Regions from separate parts of the Phycicoccus sp. DTK01 genome, predicted to be linked through region 3. Evidence: predicted binding sites of a transcription regulator. Region 3 holds the regulator's gene; each other region holds the start of a gene.
The links. The regulator LexA, encoded in region 3, represses DNA repair genes until DNA is damaged. The targets are predictions, from matches to a motif close to TCGAACANNTGTTCGA.
Positions count from the first base shown of each region.

Region 1: a site for LexA is predicted at 2,263-2,278, ahead of J3473_RS05670 (HNH endonuclease signature motif containing protein). Genes of this name have one in related genera too.
Region 2: a site for LexA is predicted at 1,857-1,872, ahead of J3473_RS12280 (HNH endonuclease signature motif containing protein). Genes of this name have one in related genera too.

Region 1 is NZ_BOPU01000002.1:402,323-407,860, forward strand. Features, by position in the region: gene J3473_RS05655 (ATP-binding cassette domain-containing protein) at 1-620, shown strand, start outside; gene J3473_RS05660 (sugar phosphate isomerase/epimerase) at 617-1,495, shown strand; gene J3473_RS05665 (nucleoside/nucleotide kinase family protein) at 1,503-2,201, shown strand; gene J3473_RS05670 (HNH endonuclease signature motif containing protein) at 2,325-3,935, shown strand; gene J3473_RS05675 (LLM class F420-dependent oxidoreductase) at 3,975-4,964, shown strand; gene J3473_RS05680 (DUF3072 domain-containing protein) at 4,989-5,231, opposite strand; gene J3473_RS05685 (DUF3892 domain-containing protein) at 5,355-5,538, shown strand, end outside.
Region 2 is NZ_BOPU01000005.1:83,386-88,923, reverse strand. Features, by position in the region: gene J3473_RS12295 (YafY family protein) at 1-562, opposite strand, end outside; gene J3473_RS12290 (dienelactone hydrolase family protein) at 618-1,193, shown strand; gene J3473_RS12285 (DUF664 domain-containing protein) at 1,190-1,768, shown strand; gene J3473_RS12280 (HNH endonuclease signature motif containing protein) at 1,906-3,330, shown strand; gene J3473_RS12275 (FAD-binding domain-containing protein) at 3,334-4,554, opposite strand; gene J3473_RS12270 (PHB depolymerase family esterase) at 4,595-5,538, opposite strand, start outside.
Region 3 is NZ_BOPU01000001.1:47,747-53,284, forward strand. Features, by position in the region: gene J3473_RS00240 (succinylglutamate desuccinylase/aspartoacylase family protein) at 1-593, shown strand, start outside; gene J3473_RS00245 (DUF4259 domain-containing protein) at 603-1,025, shown strand; gene lexA (transcriptional repressor LexA) at 1,053-1,769, opposite strand; gene J3473_RS00255 (LysM peptidoglycan-binding domain-containing protein) at 2,020-2,421, shown strand; gene J3473_RS00260 (hypothetical protein) at 2,693-2,872, shown strand; gene J3473_RS00265 (N-acetyltransferase) at 3,090-3,671, opposite strand; gene J3473_RS00270 (cobalamin-binding protein) at 3,728-4,579, shown strand; gene J3473_RS00275 (hypothetical protein) at 4,590-4,757, opposite strand; gene J3473_RS00280 (hypothetical protein) at 4,942-5,127, shown strand; gene nrdR (transcriptional regulator NrdR) at 5,423-5,538, shown strand, end outside.

The DNA of each region.
Region 1 (5,538 bases), on a different contig from region 3:
CCATCCGGTTCGACGGCGCGGACACCGGCTTCCGCTCGCCCGAGGACGCCCGCGAGGCGGGCATCGAGACCGTCCACCAGAACCTCGCGCTCGTCGAGGACCTCACGGTGTGGCAGAACCTCTACCTCAACCGCGAGCTGACCCGCGGCGTCGGGCCGTTCCGCGTCCTCGACCGGAAGGCGATGCGCGCCGGCGCGGCCGAGAAGGTCTCGGGTCTCGCGGTCAACGTCCCCGCGGTCGGCTCGCGGGTGCGGCGCCTCAGCGGTGGGCAGCGGCAGGCGGTGGCCATCTGCCGGGCCGCCGGGTTCGCCTCGAAGCTCATCATCATGGACGAGCCGACGGCCGCCCTCGGCGTCCAGGAGACCGCCAAGGTCGAGCGGCTCGTCGAGGACCTGCGCGGGCAGGGCCACGCGATCGTCCTCATCAGCCACAACTTCGCCCAGGTGCTGCGGCTCAGCGACGCCGTCTGGGTCATGCGGGCCGGGCGCTGCGTCGCCGGCCGCCGCACCGCGCAGACCGACGGCGACGAGATCGTCGGCCTCATCACCGGCGCCCGCCCGGGCGACCACGAGGCCGTGCCCGCCGGCGCGGCCTCCCCGACGGAAGGACCCACCCCGTGACCGCGAACCCCCTCGGCATCCACGCCCTCGTCTGGGTCGGTGACACCTCCCCGGAGTCCGTCGCCGCCGCCGTCGAGCGCACCGCCGCGACCGGCTTCGACCTCCTCGAGTTCTCGCTGCACGACTCGGTCAACCTCGACCGCGCCGCCACCCGGGCGGCCCTCGAGGCCCACGGGCTGCAGGCCGCCTGCTCGCGGGGGCTCGCGCCGGATGCCGACGTCTCGAGCGAGGACCCGGCCGTCGTCTCCCGCGGCGCCGAGCTGCTCCAGGAGTCGCTCGCGGTGACGGCCGACATCGGCGGCACCGTCCTGACCGGTGCGCTGTACAGCGCCTTCGGCAAGGCGGCCGCGCCGCTCACCGCGAAGGGCCGGGCCAACGTCGTCGCCGTCCTCAAGGACCTCGCCGTCGACGCGGCCGCCCGGGGCGTCACGCTCGGGCTCGAGGTGTGCAACCGCTACGAGACCAACGTCGTCAACACCGCACGCGACGCGGTACGCCTCGCCGACGACATCGGCGCGGACAACGTCGTGGTGCACCTGGACACGTACCACATGAACATCGAGGAGGACTCGATGAGCGACCCCGTGCGCGAGGTCGGCGACCGCCTCGGCTACGTCCACGTCGGCGAGAACCACCGCGGCTACCTCGGCTCCGGCCACCTCGACTTCGAGGGCTTCTTCGGGGCCCTCGCCGACATCGGGTACCGCGGCCCGGTGACCTTCGAGTCGTTCTCGTCGGCCGTGCTCGCCCCGGGGCTGAGCAACGACCTGGCCATCTGGCGCAACCTCTGGTCCGACGGCAGCGACCTCGCGCGGGAGGCGCACGGCTTCCTCTCGGCGGGCCTGGACCGGGCCCACGCCGCCGTCGCGCGATGATGGGCCGATGAGCGCCGGCCCCCGACCGTCCGACACCGCCCCCGAGGGTCTCGGCGAGCTCGCCGACCTCGCCGAGACCCTGGTCGGGTCGGCCGGTGACGGACGCGCGCTGCTCGGCGTCGCCGGCGTGCCGGGGGCGGGCAAGTCGACGCTCGCGGAGGCGCTCGTCGCCGAGCTCGCCCGACGGCACGGGGACGGCTGGGTGGCCCAGGTGCCGATGGACGGCTACCACCTCGCGGACGTGCAGCTCGAGCGGCTCGGCCTGCGCGACCGCAAGGGCGCCCCGGCCACGTTCGACGCGCTCGGGTACGCGGCGCTGCTGCGCCGCCTGCGGGAGGACCCCGAGCGCGACGTCTACGCGCCGGGGTTCGAGCGGGTGCTGGAGCAGCCGATCGCCGGCGCGGTCGTCGTGCGCGGCGGGACGCGGCTCGTCGTCACCGAGGGCAACTACCTGCTGCTGGAGGGGGACTGGCGCGAGGCGCGCGAGGCCCTCGACGCCGTCTGGTTCGTCGACGGGGACGACGCCGTCCGGCGCCGCCGGCTGCTGGCCCGGCACGTCGAGTTCGGCAAGACGCCGGAGGAGGCCGCGGCCTGGGTGGCGGCGGTGGACGACCGCAACGCCGAGCTCGTGCGCGAGCGGGCCGGGGCGGCCGACCGTGTCGTGCGCGTCACCGACGGCGGCTGGGAGCTCGCGGCGGGGGCATGAGGCGTCCCCATCGTCGCCTTCTCGCCAGCAAAAACTCTGACCGACAGGCGAATTCGCTGTCTCGAACCCTTGTTCGAACGGCCCCGCGGCGGTAGGCTGGGAGCACGAGGGGAGGGGGAGCCGATGCAGTCCCAGACCACGGCGCGACCGGGTCCGCGCGAGGTCGCCGAGGCGGCCCGCAGGGCGCGGCAGGTGGTGGGCGCGGTCCTCTCCCCGGCCGGCGCCCGCGGCTCGAGCGAGGAGTGGGCCGCCGCCCTCGGGGAGCGCCGGGCCCTGGCCGACGTCGTCGAGGCGGCCGAGGCCGAAGCGGCCGTGCGCCTGGCGGCCATCGAGCCGCTCGTCCTCGAGACCGGCGAGCTCGTCGAGACCCACCGTGCGCCCGGCCACGTCTCGCTCGACGCGCCGTCGATCGTCTCCGGGGTGCTGGGGATGACGGCCGTCCACGCCGAGCGCTGGGTGCGCGACGCCGTCCGCCGCGCCGCCGACGGCCCTGACGGGACCGACACGGCGACCGGCCTCGGCGCGCTCCACCTCGCCATGGCGCAGGGGCGCCTGGACGGGTACCGCGCGGGCGTCGTCGCCCGCGAGCTCGAGGAGGTCCCGGCGCAGGTCGCCGCCACCGTGCTCGAGGCCGTCGACGCGTACCTCGGCGTCGAGGACGCGCCGCGCCTGCGCCGTCGGGTGCGGCGGGTGCTGGCCCGCATCTCGCCGGACCTGTTGCGGCAGAGAGCGGCCCGGGCCCGAGCGGCGTCGTCGCTGCGTCGGTGGGTCGACGAGCCGGGCACCGACACCTGGCTCGGCACCTTCCCCTCCGAGGAGGCCTGTCGGGCGTGGGCCGCCATCGACGCGCTCGCGCAGCGCCTCGTCGCCGACGGCACCTGCGAGGGCATCGACCGGGCACGGGCCCGGGCGCTCACCGACCTCGTGACGGGCAGCGCGACCATCGACCTCCGGGTCCACGTCGTGACCGTCGTCCCGGACGGCGACCCCGACGGCGAGGTCCGGCCGGCGGGGTCGGCGGTTGCCACGCGGCCGACCGACCTCGTGACCGTGCACGGCGCTGCGCCCGGCGAGCCCGTCCTCGTCGCCCGCGACTGGCTGGAGCGTGCCGTGGCCGCCACCTCCTCCCGCCCCGACCACCTCGGGCGGGTCGTCGTCGACCCCTCGAGCGGTGCCCTCGTCCCGGTCGACGATCCCGGTGCCGACGGCTACCGGCCGGGGGCCGGGCTCGCCCGGCTCGTGCGGGCGCGGGACGGGCGCTGCCGCTTCCCGGGGTGCCACGTCGCCGCCCGGTTCTGCGACCTCGACCACGTCGTGCCCTGGCCCGTCGGGCCCACCACGGCACCCAACCTCGTGTGCCTGTGCCGGCGGCACCACCGCACCAAGCAGCGGCCGGGATGGTCGGTCGTCCTCCACCCGGACGCCACGACGACCTGGGTGGACCCGACCGGTCGGCGCCGGACCACGCATCCGCTGGACCACCGGCCGGTCGTCCTGCCCGACACCGGGTCCGACGCCCACCCGCCGGCGCGCTCGGCCGGTGCGGCGCCGAGCGACGCACCCCACTCCGTGCTCGAGCACCTGCTCGAGCACGGCGGGCCGCCGCAGCCCTCGCGGGGCTGCCGGGTCGGGGTCCACCGCCCCCGCGGTCGGCCGCCGGGGCGGCTCGTCGTCGAGCTCGCGCCGCACCCCCGGCGGCGCCGCTCGACGCCGCCCGGGTCACCCCCGTTCTGAGCCGCCCGCTGGGGCCTCGACGGGCGTAGCGTCCCGAGGATGAGCATCCGCCTCGGCTACCAGATCCCGAACTTCAGCTACCCCGGGGGCGACCCCGCGCGCATCGTGCCGACCGTGGTCCAGCAGGCGCAGGAGGCGGACGCCGCGGGCGTCGACGCGGTCCTCGTGATGGACCACTTCTACCAGCTGCCCGGCATCGGCGAGCCGGACCAGCCCATGCTCGAGGCCTACACGCTGCTCGGCGCGCTCGCGACGGCCACCGAGCGGGTGCAGCTCTCGACGCTCGTCACCGGCAACACCTACCGCAACCCGACGCTGCTCGCGAAGGAGGTGACGACCCTCGACCTCGTGAGCGGCGGACGCGCGGTGCTGGGCCTCGGCGCCGGCTGGTTCGAGCTCGAGCACCGGCAGCTGGGCTTCGAGTTCGGCACCTTCACCGACCGCTTCCAGCGGCTCGAGGAGGCGCTGTCCATCATCGAGCCGATGCTGCGCGGCGAGCGGCCGACGGTCTCCGGCGAGTGGTACCGCACGGAGTCGGCGATGAACGAGCCGCGGCTGCGCGACGACCTGCCGATCCTCCTCGGCGGTGGGGGAGAGCGGAAGACGTTCAGGTACGCGGCCCGCCACGCGGCGCACCTCAACCTCATCTGCAACGCGACCGAGATCCCCCGCAAGCTCGAGGCGCTCGCGGCCCGGTGCGAGGAGGAGGGGCGCGAGCGCTCGACGCTCGAGACCAGCTACCTGGCCTTCGTGATGATGGACGAGGACGGCGACGCGGCGCGCCGCCTGCACCGGGACTTCCTCGCCGCCCGCGGCGTCGACCTCGACGCGATGGACGAGGACCAGCGGCGCGCCGCGACCGACCGGCAGTTCGCCGGCACGCCCGAGGAGGTGGCCGGGCAGCTGCAGGAGCGGGTGCTCGACCACGGGGTCGACGGGCTCATCGTCAACATGGTCGCCAACGGCCACGAGCCGGGGGTCGTCTCGATGATGGCCGAGGCGCTGGCGCCCCTCGTGCGGTCGCGCTGACCCGCCCGCGGGGCGCCGCAGGCGTCAGGCCTCGGGCTCGACCCGGGGGGAGGCGCCCTGCAGCTCGTCGATGAGCTCGGAGGCGTGCGCCTTGGTCAGGTTCTCCGGCACCTCGCGCCCGGCCTCGCGGGCGAGGGTCGAGAGGTAGCTCAGCTGGGGGCCGGTGGCGGGCTCGTCACCGGTCGCCCACTGCTCCGGCGGCTTCGTGGCGTCCTGGGGGTCCTGGATCGGGTCGGTCTGGGCGGGGTTCTGGTCCTGGGTGCTCATCCCTGCACGCTACGGACCGGGTCCGACAGGTCGCCCCGCCGTGACCGACCCACGGGGTCCGTGTATCACCCGGGTGCGGCGTCGCCTCCTGCCGCGTGACCACCCACGCACCCGGGAGACGCCATGGCCACCATCCCCGTCCGCCTCCGCCTGGAGAAGCTCTTCTGCTACCACGGCGCCGACGAGAGCGACAGCGAGCCGTACCTGTGGACCGTCGTCGTGACCCTCGACGGCCGCACCATCACGCACCGGCCGGACGCGCCCTCGCTCGACGGGGCTCCCGGCATCTGGTCGTCGCCGGGCAGCC
Region 2 (5,538 bases), on a different contig from region 3:
GGTACCACCGCCCGTGCCGCACGACGACGGCCCACGGCTCGACGTCGGTCGTGAACTCGCGGCCGTTCTCGGAGCGGTAGTGCACGGTGACGCACCGGGTCTCGCTGCGCGCCCGCACGAGCGCGACGGTGGTCGCCGGGTCGGGCCGCGCGGCGCCGCGGTCGGGGGCCGCGGCGGTGGTGCGCCGCACGACGTCGGCCTGGTCGGCGACGTGCTGCGGCATCGCCCGCAGGAGCTTCGCCACCGCCACCCCCACCGGGTCGGTCGGGTCGGCCGCGGCGTGGTGGCCGTCGAGCACGGCCATGACGAGCCCGAGCGCCTCGGCGCTGCTGAAGACCAGCGGCGGCAGCCGCGTGCCCCGGCCGAGCCGGTAGCCACCGGCCGGCCCGCGCGTCGACTCCACCGGCACCTCGGCGTCGCGCAGGATGCCCACGTAGCGCCGGACCGCCCTCGCGGACACCCCGAGTCGCTCGGCGAGCCGCTCGGCGGTGATGCCCGGCTCGTCCTGGATCGCTTCCATCGTGATGAGGGCGCGGGCGGCCGGGCTGGTGTCGGGGCGCACGCCGCCATCCTCAACCGGACGCCGACCGTCCGCAACCGCCCCTACGGTGCTGCGCATGACCGAGATGCTGCTCCTCCACCACATCCAGGGCCTGACCCCCGGGGTCGTCGACCTCGCCGACCGCTTCCGCGCCGCCGGGCACACCGTGCACACGCCGGACCTGTTCGAGGGGCGCACCTTCGCGTCGATCGACGAGGGCGCGGCGTACGTCGGGTCGGTCGGCTTCGCGGAGATGCGGGCCCGGGGCGTCGCCGCCGCCGACGGGCTCGGTGACGGGTTCGTCGTCGCCGGCATCTCGCTCGGCGTCATGGCGGCCCAGCAGGTGGCGCAGAACACCCCCGGGGCCGCGGGAGCGCTGCTGTTCGAGGCGTTCGCCGACCCGTCGAACTTCGGCACGTGGCCCGACGGGCTCCCGGTGCAGGTGCACGGCATGGCCGACGACCCCTTCTTCGGCGCCGAGGGGGACGTCGACGCCGCGCGCGAGTTCGTCGAGGGTCGTTCCGGCGCAGAGCTCTTCGTCTACCCCGGCGACGTCCACCTGTTCGTCGACAGCTCCCTGCCGTCGTACGACGCGGACGCCACCGCGCTCGTCGTCGAGCGCTCGCTGGCGATGCTCGAGCGCATGCCGTGAGCCGTACCCCACCGCCGTGGGAGCCGCCGCTCGCCGGCTCCGAGGCCGACCAGCTGCTCGGGTCACTGGACCGGATGCGCGCCACGTTCCGGTACAAGGCGGACGGCCTCGACGCCGACGGGCTGCGCGCGACCATCCCCACGTCCACCCTCAGCCTCGGGGCGCTGCTCAAGCACCTCGCGACGGTCGAGGACTTCTACTCGACCCGACGCCTCTCCGGCGCACCAATGCCCGACGTCTGGGACGACAACGGCTGGGACGACGAGGACGACTGGGAGATGACCTCCGCCGCGTCCGACCCGCCGGAGGTGCTGTACGCGCTGTACGACGGTGCAGTGGAGCGCAACCGGGCCCTGGTGCGCGAGGCTGTGGATGCCCGGGGGCTCGACGGCGACGCGCACGCGGCGGACGAGGAGGGCCGGCACGCGAGCATCCGGCGGCTGTTGTTCGACCTCCTCGAGGAGTACGGACGGCACACCGGCCACGCCGACCTGCTCCGCGAGGCGGTGGACGGCCGGGTCGGTGAGGACCCGCCGGAGGACTGGCGTCCACCGGGTGGGGGCGCGTCGTCCTGAGCCCTCGCCCGGAGAGGGATCAGCATGGTGGTGGTGTGGCGAATGAGGTTGCCGTGCAACCAATTCAGCCCCTCTGGGCTCTTGTCAATCGGACGTGCGTTCGATAGGATCGGACCACTGAGGGGAGGGGGGAGCACATGGGCACCGACCGCAGGTCCGACGACCTCCTCGACGTGGTGCGCCGGGCGCGCTCGGCCCTCTCCACCGGGCGTTCGCACGGCACGCGGGTCGGGACCCGCGAGGCGCTGACGGCGACCCTCGGCGAGCTCCGGGCCCTCGTCGACGAGGCGACGGCACTGCAGGACGAGGTCCTCGTCGGCCTCGTGGCGCTCGATCCCGAGCGGGCCGAGGACGGCACCGTCCGCGAGATCCGGAAGGCCCCTGGGCACGTGGCGCTCGACGCCCCGGCCATCGTCTCCGGCGTCCTGTGCCTCTCGGCCATCGCCGCCGAGCAGCGGGTCCGGGACGCCGTGCGACGGGCCGCCGACGGCCCCGAGGGCACGCCGACGGAGACCGGGCTCGGCGGCCTGCACGAGGCGATGGGTCAGGGCCGCCTCGACGCGTCCCGCGCGCACGTCGTCGCCGCCGAGCTCGAGGAGTGCCCGGCGGACGTCCGCCGAGCGGTCGTGGCGTCCCTCGACGAGTGGTTCGAGCGGGAGGACGCCACCCGGCTGCGCCGACGCGTCCGCCGCCTGCTCGCGACGATCGACCCCGACCTCCTGCGGCAGCGCGCCGAGCGTGCCCGCTCCGCGACGGGTCTGCGCCGCTGGGTCGACGAGCCGGGGGTCGACACGTGGCTGGGGACCTTCCCCAGCGAGGAGGCGCGCGGCGCGTGGGCGGCGATCGACGCGCTCGCGCAGCGCTACGTCGACGACGGGACGTGCGCGCGCATCGACCGGGCCCGGGCCCGCGCGCTCACCGACCTCGTGCTCCGGCAGGCCACCGTCAGCACCACCGTCGTCGAGCACGACGCCCACCCGGTCACCGGCGCCCTCCTCGACGCCGGCGACGCGCTGGCGACCACCGCCCACCGGCCGGGTGCGGCCCTTGCGGCCCTGGTCCGCGCGCGGGACGGGCACTGCCGCTTCCCCGGGTGCTCCGTCGCGGCCCGCTGGTGCGACCTCGACCACGTCGCGCCCTGGCCCGCCGGCCCGACCAGCGCCCTCAACCTCGTCTGTCTCTGCCGCCGCCACCACCGGACCAAGCAGCGGCCCGGATGGCGCACGCGGCTGGACCCGGACGGCACCTACACCGTCACCGACCCCACCGGGCGGGTCCGCAGGACCGACCCGCCCGACCACCTCCGGGACCGGCCGCCGCGGGACCTCCCGGCCCCCGACGACCTCGCCGCCCCACCGGGCGAACCCCGGCTCACCGTTCCGGACGGTCCGCACAGCGACCTCGAGCACGCGCTCGAGTCGCGCCTCGGCGGCGACTGCTGGGGACGAGCGCCCTGCCGGGTCGAGGTCCACCGCCCGAGCCGGCGGTTCACCGTCGCACCGACCGGCGACCATCCGCCTCGGCGACCTCCGACCCGGTGGCCCGACACCCCTCCCTTCTGACCCTCAGGAGCGGGGCGCCCCCACCGCGCGCCGCCACGCGGTGAACGACTGCACCGGCACGCTGCGCGGCCGCACGAGCCACGGGTAGGGATGGACCTCCACAAGTTCCACCTCGGCAGCGCGCCGGGCGAACCCGGGCACGGGCGCGTGGGTGACCGCGAGCCGCCGCCCGGTCAGCTCCTCCGCGACGACCCCGAGCCGCACCTCGAGCGGACGCCGTGTCGCGAGGTCGCCGAGCGTCTCGGCGAGGAACACGAGGCGCTTCCCCGAGAGCCGTAGCCCGGCGAGCAGCGGCTCGTCGAGGACGAACACCGCCGGGCGCTCCTCGTCGGCGGCGAGGGCGGGGTCGGCGTCGCCGAGGGACTCCGCGGTCAGCCAGACCTCGTCCGCCCCACCCCCCTCGACCTCGGCCGGGCCGGCCGGGACGGGCGCCCGACCGAGCGGCGGACCGTCCGCCGCTGGGCCGACGCCGTCCTCGGGCCAGCCCTGGACGGGGCAGCGGTCCGCGAGCGCGCACCCGCGGCACAGGGACGGCGCCCGCTTCTCGACCTGCCAGCGGCTGAACCCGTACGGACGCCCGGACCCCGTGCCGACCGTCCACTGCCACCCGAGCCGGTTCGCGGCCCGCGAGCCGTCGAGCAGGTGGGCGAAGAAGACGTCCTCGCCGACCCGCCAGTCCGCGCCGGCCCGCACCGCCCACTGGGAGGCGAGCCACATCCGGGTCTGGTTGACCAGCCAGCCGTCCTCGACGAGCTCGCCCGTCGTCGCGGCCATGCACGCCATCTCGTCGGGCCACGGGGCCGGCCAGCGGTCCGCCGTCCGCGGCTGCTCGCGCCGCAGCGGTCGGCCGAGCGCCCGGCCGACCCGGGCGTAGAGGTGACGGGCGTACTCCTGCCAGAGCAGCTCGTCGCGGTACTTGGTCCGGTCGCGGGCCGGAGCGTCGGCGACCGCGTCCCAGGCCTCGCGCAGCGTCACGAGGTTGTACCGGATGTACGGGGACATCCGGCTCGCCCCGCGCCGCTCGACCGGGAGGACGGTGCTGCGGCGCGACGCGTACCCGCTGACGTCGAGCGTCGCGAGCGCGGTGTCGGCGGCGCTCTGCCCCCCGACGTGCCCGCCCCGCCGCGTGCCGTCGGCGCCCTCGCGCACGAGGTGGCCGAGGTGCTCACGCACCCACGCGACGGGGTCGTCACCGCCGGGTGGCGGCGGGGTGGGGAGGCGCATGCTCCGTTCTACCCCGCCGCCGATGCGGAACCGCTGTGGCTCAGCACTTCTCCCAGTAGCCCGTCGAGGTCTGCCTGAGCGTCGACGTGTAGTACGTGTTGTAGAGGCCGAGGTTGTGGTTCGAGCCCGTCGCGTAGGCGTAGCCGCCGGACTGGTAGGCCCGCCCGGCCGTCACATGGGCGTAGTTCGTCGCGGTGACGCAGGTCGGCGTCGCGGTGGGCGTGGGAGTCGGGGTGGGGGTCGGGCTCGCCGTCGGGGACGCGGTCGGCGTGGCCGTCGGGGTCGGCGTCGGGGCGGTGCCGCCGTCGAGCCCGAAGAACCGGACGTCCTGGTAGGCGGCGCACACCGAGGTGTCGATGAAGTACGCACCGGCCGTGCCGCACTGCGCGGTGCCCGTCCCGGGGTCGACGGCCGTGCCGTGCGTCATCCCCTGGACGCGGGTGACCCGCACCCGCCCCGCGTAGTCCTCGAACGTGACGCCCGACGCGACGGTGCCGGTGCTCGTCGGGGTCTGCGACAGGCCGGCGACGTTCGTGAACTGGTCGCGCAGCTCGCCGGCGTTCATCGGGGCCACGGTCGTGTCGGACGTCCCCTGCCAGATCGAGACGAGCGGCCGCTTGCCCGTGTACCCCGAGGACGCGGCGCGGACGAGGTCGCCCCACGCGGCCGGCGTCTTGTCGACACCGGGGTTCATGCACGAGAACGCGTCGAGCGTGCTGCTCGCGCAGCGGTAGGGGAGGCCGGCGTTGATGGACCCGCCCGCGTAGGTGTCGGGGTAGGTCGCGAGCATGACGGCGGTCATCGCCGCGCCGGCGGAGAGGCCGGTGACGTAGACCCGCGAGGAGTCCAGGCCGTAGGAGGACACCGCGTAGTCGGTCATCTGCTTGATGCTCAGCGCCTCACCCTGCCCGCGCGCCGTGTCGGACGCCTGGAACCAGTTGAAGCAGGAGCTCGAGTTGTTGCTGCTGCTCTGCTGCGCGAGCA
Region 3 (5,538 bases):
TCGTCGACAAGTGCGAGGTCGGCATCGACCTGCACACCGGCTCGGACCGGCGCACCAACCTGCCGCAGGTCCGCGCCGACCTCGAGGACCCGCGCACCCGCGCGCTCGCCGAGGCCTTCGCGGCCCCCGTCATGCTCAACGCGAAGCTGCGCGACGGCTCGCTCCGGTACGCCGCCCGCGAGCGGGGCGCGACCGTCCTGCTCTACGAGGCGGGCGAGGCCTGGCGGATGGACCGCTGGGCCGTCGACGCCGGCGTGCTCGGCGTGCGCCGCGTGCTCGCCGCGCTCGGGATGACCGAGCCGGTCGCCGAGGACCCGCCGGCGCCGTCGGCGGTGTCGTTCCGCAGCGGCTGGGTCCGGGCGCGCGGCACCGGCATGCTCCACCTCGAGGTCGCGCTGGGGGAGCGCGTCGAGCGCGGGGCGCGCCTCGGTGGCCTCTTCGACTCGCTCGGCAAGCGGGTGCGGCTGGTGCACGCCGACCGCTCCGGCATCGTCGTCGGGCGCACCGAGGCGCCGCTGGTCAACTCCGGCGACGCGGTCGTCCACATCGCCGAGGTCGAGGAGCCCACCCCGCCGGCGACCGCCGGGTCCTAGGCTGGTCGCATGGGAGCGACCGGGACCGGACCCTTCGAGAACGACGACGCCCTCGACCTGCTGGACGACCTCGAGGACGCAGCCCCCGACGACCGCGCGAGCCGGGTGCTCGCGGTCCTCGACGCCGTCCTTGCGTCGCCGGGGAGCGCCGACGCCCCGGAGCTGAGCGAGGCGTTGGCCGCCGCGGCGGCGGTCGGCGCGAGCCTGAGCCCGCGCGAGGCCGCGGGGGAGCCGTACCTCCCCGAGTGGCTGGCCGAGCAGCCCCTGCCCGACGACGAGGAGCTGGTCGAGAAGTCGCGGAGGGTGCTTCGACACGCGATCCGCTCGCGGGAGGGCGAGTGGTGGGAGCTGTGGGACGAGGCGGGTCTGGCCGACGAGGCGGTGGGGGGGTGCCGACGGGCGCTCGCCTGGCTGGGCGACCGCGACGACTGAGCGCCGCGGCCGCCCCGGTCGAGGGGGTCAGACGCGGCGCAGGACCGCGGTGACCTTGCCGAGGATCGTCGCGTGGTCGCCGTCGATCGGCTCGAAGGCCGGGTTGTGCGGCATGAGCCAGACCTTGCCGTCGCGCCGCTTGAAGGTCTTGACCGTCGCCTCGTTGTCGAGCATCGCCGCGACGATGTCGCCGTTCTCGGCGGTCGGCTGTTGGCGCACGACGACCCAGTCGCCGTCGCAGATGGCCGCGTCGACCATCGAGTCGCCGACGACCTTGAGCAGGAAGAGGCTGCCCTCGCCGACGATCTGCTTGGGCAGCGGGAAGACGTCCTCGACGACCTCCTCGGCGGTGATCGGGACACCGGCGGCGATCCGGCCGAGGACCGGGACGTAGGAGGCCTCGGGGCGCTCGTCGCCCTCGCCGGTGACGTCGACGACCTCGTCGGCCTCGGGGCGGCGGTAGCCGGAGCCCTGGCGGTCGGGGGAGACGACCTCGATGGCGCGCGGCCGGTTGGGGTCGCGACGCAGGAAGCCCTTGCGCTCCAGCGCCGAGAGCTGGTGGGCGACCGAGCTGGGGGAGGTGAGCCCGACGGCCTCGCCGATCTCGCGCATGCTCGGCGGGTAGCCGTGCCGGTCGACGGCGTTGCGGATGACCTCGAGGATCTTGCGCTGGCGGTGGGTGAGGTCCCCGCCGTCGCCGCGGTCGGGCATCTCGTGGATGTCGGCGTTCCTCGGACGTGCCATCTCGACCCCTTCGCTGCGGCCGCCCCGTGCCGACGGGGGGCCTGACCGGTGTTTTCGCAGGTCAGACGGTCTGTCGGTGGTGACATGCAGTCTGATCTGCATGCGGACATCCTACGAGCGACGGGCCTCGAACTCAAACATGTGTTCGACGCGTGTCTTGTCCGCCTCGAACGTGCGTGCTATAACTCGTACAGACGTTCTATCGAACACCGGTTCGACGGTGGCCCCGGCCGCCGGGATGGAGGACATGATGAGCGCGATCGCCTGGGACCCCACCGACCTCGGCCACACCGGCCCCGTGCCGGCGCGCCGCCCGCGGCTCGTCGTCCTCGAGGGCGGCGCCACCGGAGGGCGTGCGGCCCGCGCCGCACAGCCGGCGCTGCGGATCACCCGCCGCGGCCGCCTCGTGCTGCTCGTGCTCGCCACCCTCGCGCTGGCGGCGGCCCTCGGCCTGCGCGGCCTCGGGGGCGCGGGCGCCGTCGAGCCGGCCCACACCGTGTCGGTGTCGCCCGGCCAGACGCTGTCCGAGATCGCGTCCCGTGAGCTGCCCTCGATGTCCATCAGCGACGGCATCGTCGCCATACAGCTCGCCAACGGGCTGAGCACTGCGCAGATCCGCGCCGGCCAGCAGCTGGTCGTCCCCGCGGGCTGAGCCGCCGCGGGGGCGTCCGGTCGGGCGCACCACGATCCCCGAGTCCCTCGACCCGACTCGGACGCCGGAGGGCGTCGTCTCCCGTGCAGAGGAGACGGCGCCCTCCGTGCTGTGCCGGGTCGGTGCCGGCCGCTCACCCCTGTCAAGCGCGCCACGCTCGGCCGAACGGGGGAGGGGGCATCCCCCGACCTGTCGGACCTCCGGGGCCCATCGGCCCGCGGGCGCCCTCCGGCGCTGCGCGACCCCCCTGTGCACGAACAGACTTCAGGGCATGCGGACACGTCGTCGCGGCTCCTACCGCCTCACCCACCACCCGGTCGTCCAGTGCGGCGGCCAGGGCCGGTGGCTCTGGTCGTGCGGCTGCGGAGCGCGCGGGTCCGCCACCTCGGGCGGCTGGCACGGTGCCTACACGGCGGCACTCGTGCACCACAGCCAGAGCCCCGGGGAATGAGACGTGCGGCCCGGGGATACACAGAGGGTCCCCGGGTCGCACCCCCTCGTCGTCGCTGGCTCTCCACCGACGCGACGACGGAGCGGGCGGCGCTGGCTGTCGTCTGCAGGGAGGCCGCGGCCCTCACGTCGCTGGGGCACCGCAGGTCCCCCCACTCCGACCCCCGACCGGGTCCGGGTGGGGGGATCGGCCGTCCCCGGCGCTGACGGGCCGAGGGTCAGGCCAGGGTCCGCCGCATGACCAGGCGCGGCATCCCGCTCGCGGTGGCGTCGGTGACGCCGACCTCCTCGAAGCCGGCCCGCTCGAACATCGCCCGTGTCCCGACGAACGCCATCGTCAGGTCCATCCGCCGCTCGCCGGGGTCGACCGGGTGGGCCTCGACCGCCGGCGCCCCCTGCTCGGCCGCCCAGGCCACGGCGCCCTCGATGAGGTGCGCCGTCACCCCCTGGCGCCGGTGGCCGCCGCGGACCACGACGCAGACGATGCTCCACACCGGGACGTCGTCGACCGGGTGGATCCTCGTCGAGTGCACGAGGCGCGGTATGTCGCTGCGCGCGCCGATGTTGCACCACCCGACCGGGACGCCGTCGCGGTAGGTGACGACCCCCGGCGGCACCTCGCGCTCGCAGAGCCGGCGGGCGGCCTGCTCGCGGCTGCCGTCGCCGAGCTCGTCGATCTCGCGCTGCCGCAGTCGGTGCGAGAGGCACCAGCAGTGCGTCGCACGCCGGTTGGGGTTGACGACGTCCGCGAAGTCCTCGAAGCGGTCGGGCGTGACGGGGTGGGTCTCCCAGGTGGTCATGTCGCAGCCAAGCACCGCGCACCGACACCGCGCCACCACCTCCGTAGGGTCGGGGCGTGCGCATCGTCAGCCTCATCCCCTCGGCCACCGAGATCCTCTTCGCCCTCGGGGCGGGGGACGACGTCGTCGGCGTGACCTTCGAGTGCGACTTCCCGCCGGAGGCGCGCACGCGCCGGGTGGTCTCCACCTCCGCGCTGCCCGAGGGCCTGGCCCCGGGCGAGATCGACGCCGCGGTGCGCGCCGCCGTCGAGCGCGGCGAGGACCTCTACCACCTCGACGCCGGCGCCCTCGCCGACCTCGACGCCGACCTCGTCGTCACCCAGGACCTCTGCGCCGTCTGCGCGCTCGACGTCTCGACCGTCGACGCCGCGCTGCGCCACCTCGGCTGCCGCGCCGAGGTCCTCACCGTCGACCCGCACACGCTCGAGGAGGTCCTCGCCTCCGTCGGCGCGGTGGGGGCGGCCGTCGGCCGCGAGACGGAGGCAGCGGCGCTCGTCGAGACGTTGCGGCAGCGCCTCGACGCCGTGCGTACCCATGTCGCGGGGCGCCGGCGGCCGCGCGTCGCGGTGCTCGAGTGGACCGACCCGCCGTTCGCGCCGGGGCACTGGATCCCCGAGATGGTGCAGCTCGCCGGCGGCGAGTGCGTCCTCGGGGCGGCGGGGGAGCGGTCGGTCGCCATCGGGTGGGAGGACCTCGCCGCATCCAGGCCGGAGGTCGTCGTCGTCGCGCCCTGCGGCTACGACCAAGAGGGGGCGCAGCGCCAGGCCGACGCGCTCGTCGCGACCGGGGTGCTGCCCGACGGCGTCGTCGTCCACGCGGTCGACGCGGACGGGCTGTGGGCGCGGCCGGGGCCGCGGCTCGTCGACGGCGTCGAGGAGCTGGCGGGCCTCCTGCACCCGTGCGGGTGAGCCCCGGGGGTCAGTGGCGGCGCAGCCGGTGGTCCTCGTCGTCGTGCGCGGCCTGGGTGCGACGCCCGAGCGCCGCGACGCCGACGAGGAGGAGGTCGAGCAGCGGCGAGGCGGGGCCGTGGCCCGGCTCGCGACGCGAGGTCGCGCCCTCGGTGTAGCGGCCCAGAGGGCCTTCCATGGTGTACCCCATCACGTGTCCTCCCAGACGCGTTGCCCCCGACTTCTCCCTGACATTCACCAGAGTCGCATCAGGATTTGGTCAAGGAATGGCAAAGTCGGCGCGCCCCGGGTGTTCGGCGGTGCAGACCTGGCCGAACGGACGATGCCCGTATCACCGCGCGCGCCGGGGCCTCCTGAGGGCCATGAGCACCTTCCGTCGGCGGACCGCCCGCCGCAGCCACCACCCGGTCGTCGGGTGCGACGCCCGTGGCCGGTGGCACTGGGAGTGCGGCTGCGGGGCCGGCGCGCGGGGGAGTGCGGGGCCGAGTGACTGGCACGGCGCGGTCATCGCGGCGCTGGTCCACCAGGGCGGTGCGCCGGGGGAGTGACCACCAGATCTGGTGCCTCCGGCGTCACACCCGTCCCACTGGTGGTGGTGCGACACGCCGTCGAGGAGGCTCGCCGAGACGTCCACACCCCCGCTGACCTGCGCAAACAGCCGAACGGCCGATCTTCGACCTCCCCCTGTTGCGTCGCGGGTCACGCGGATGGCACGATGAGCCACAACATCTAGTGGTTACACCGCTGTAGTTCGTCCACATCTTGTGCACACGAAATGCCGGTTCTCCACAGGTTGTTCACACGAGAGTCCACCGTTTCGTCCACAGGGGGAGGCCCGCCGTCATGCACTGTCCGTTCTGCCGGCACACCGACTCCCGGGTCATGGACTCCCGCACGACCGACGACGGCGCGGCCATCCGCCGCCGCCGCCAGTGCCCGGAGTGCGGCCGCCGGTTCAC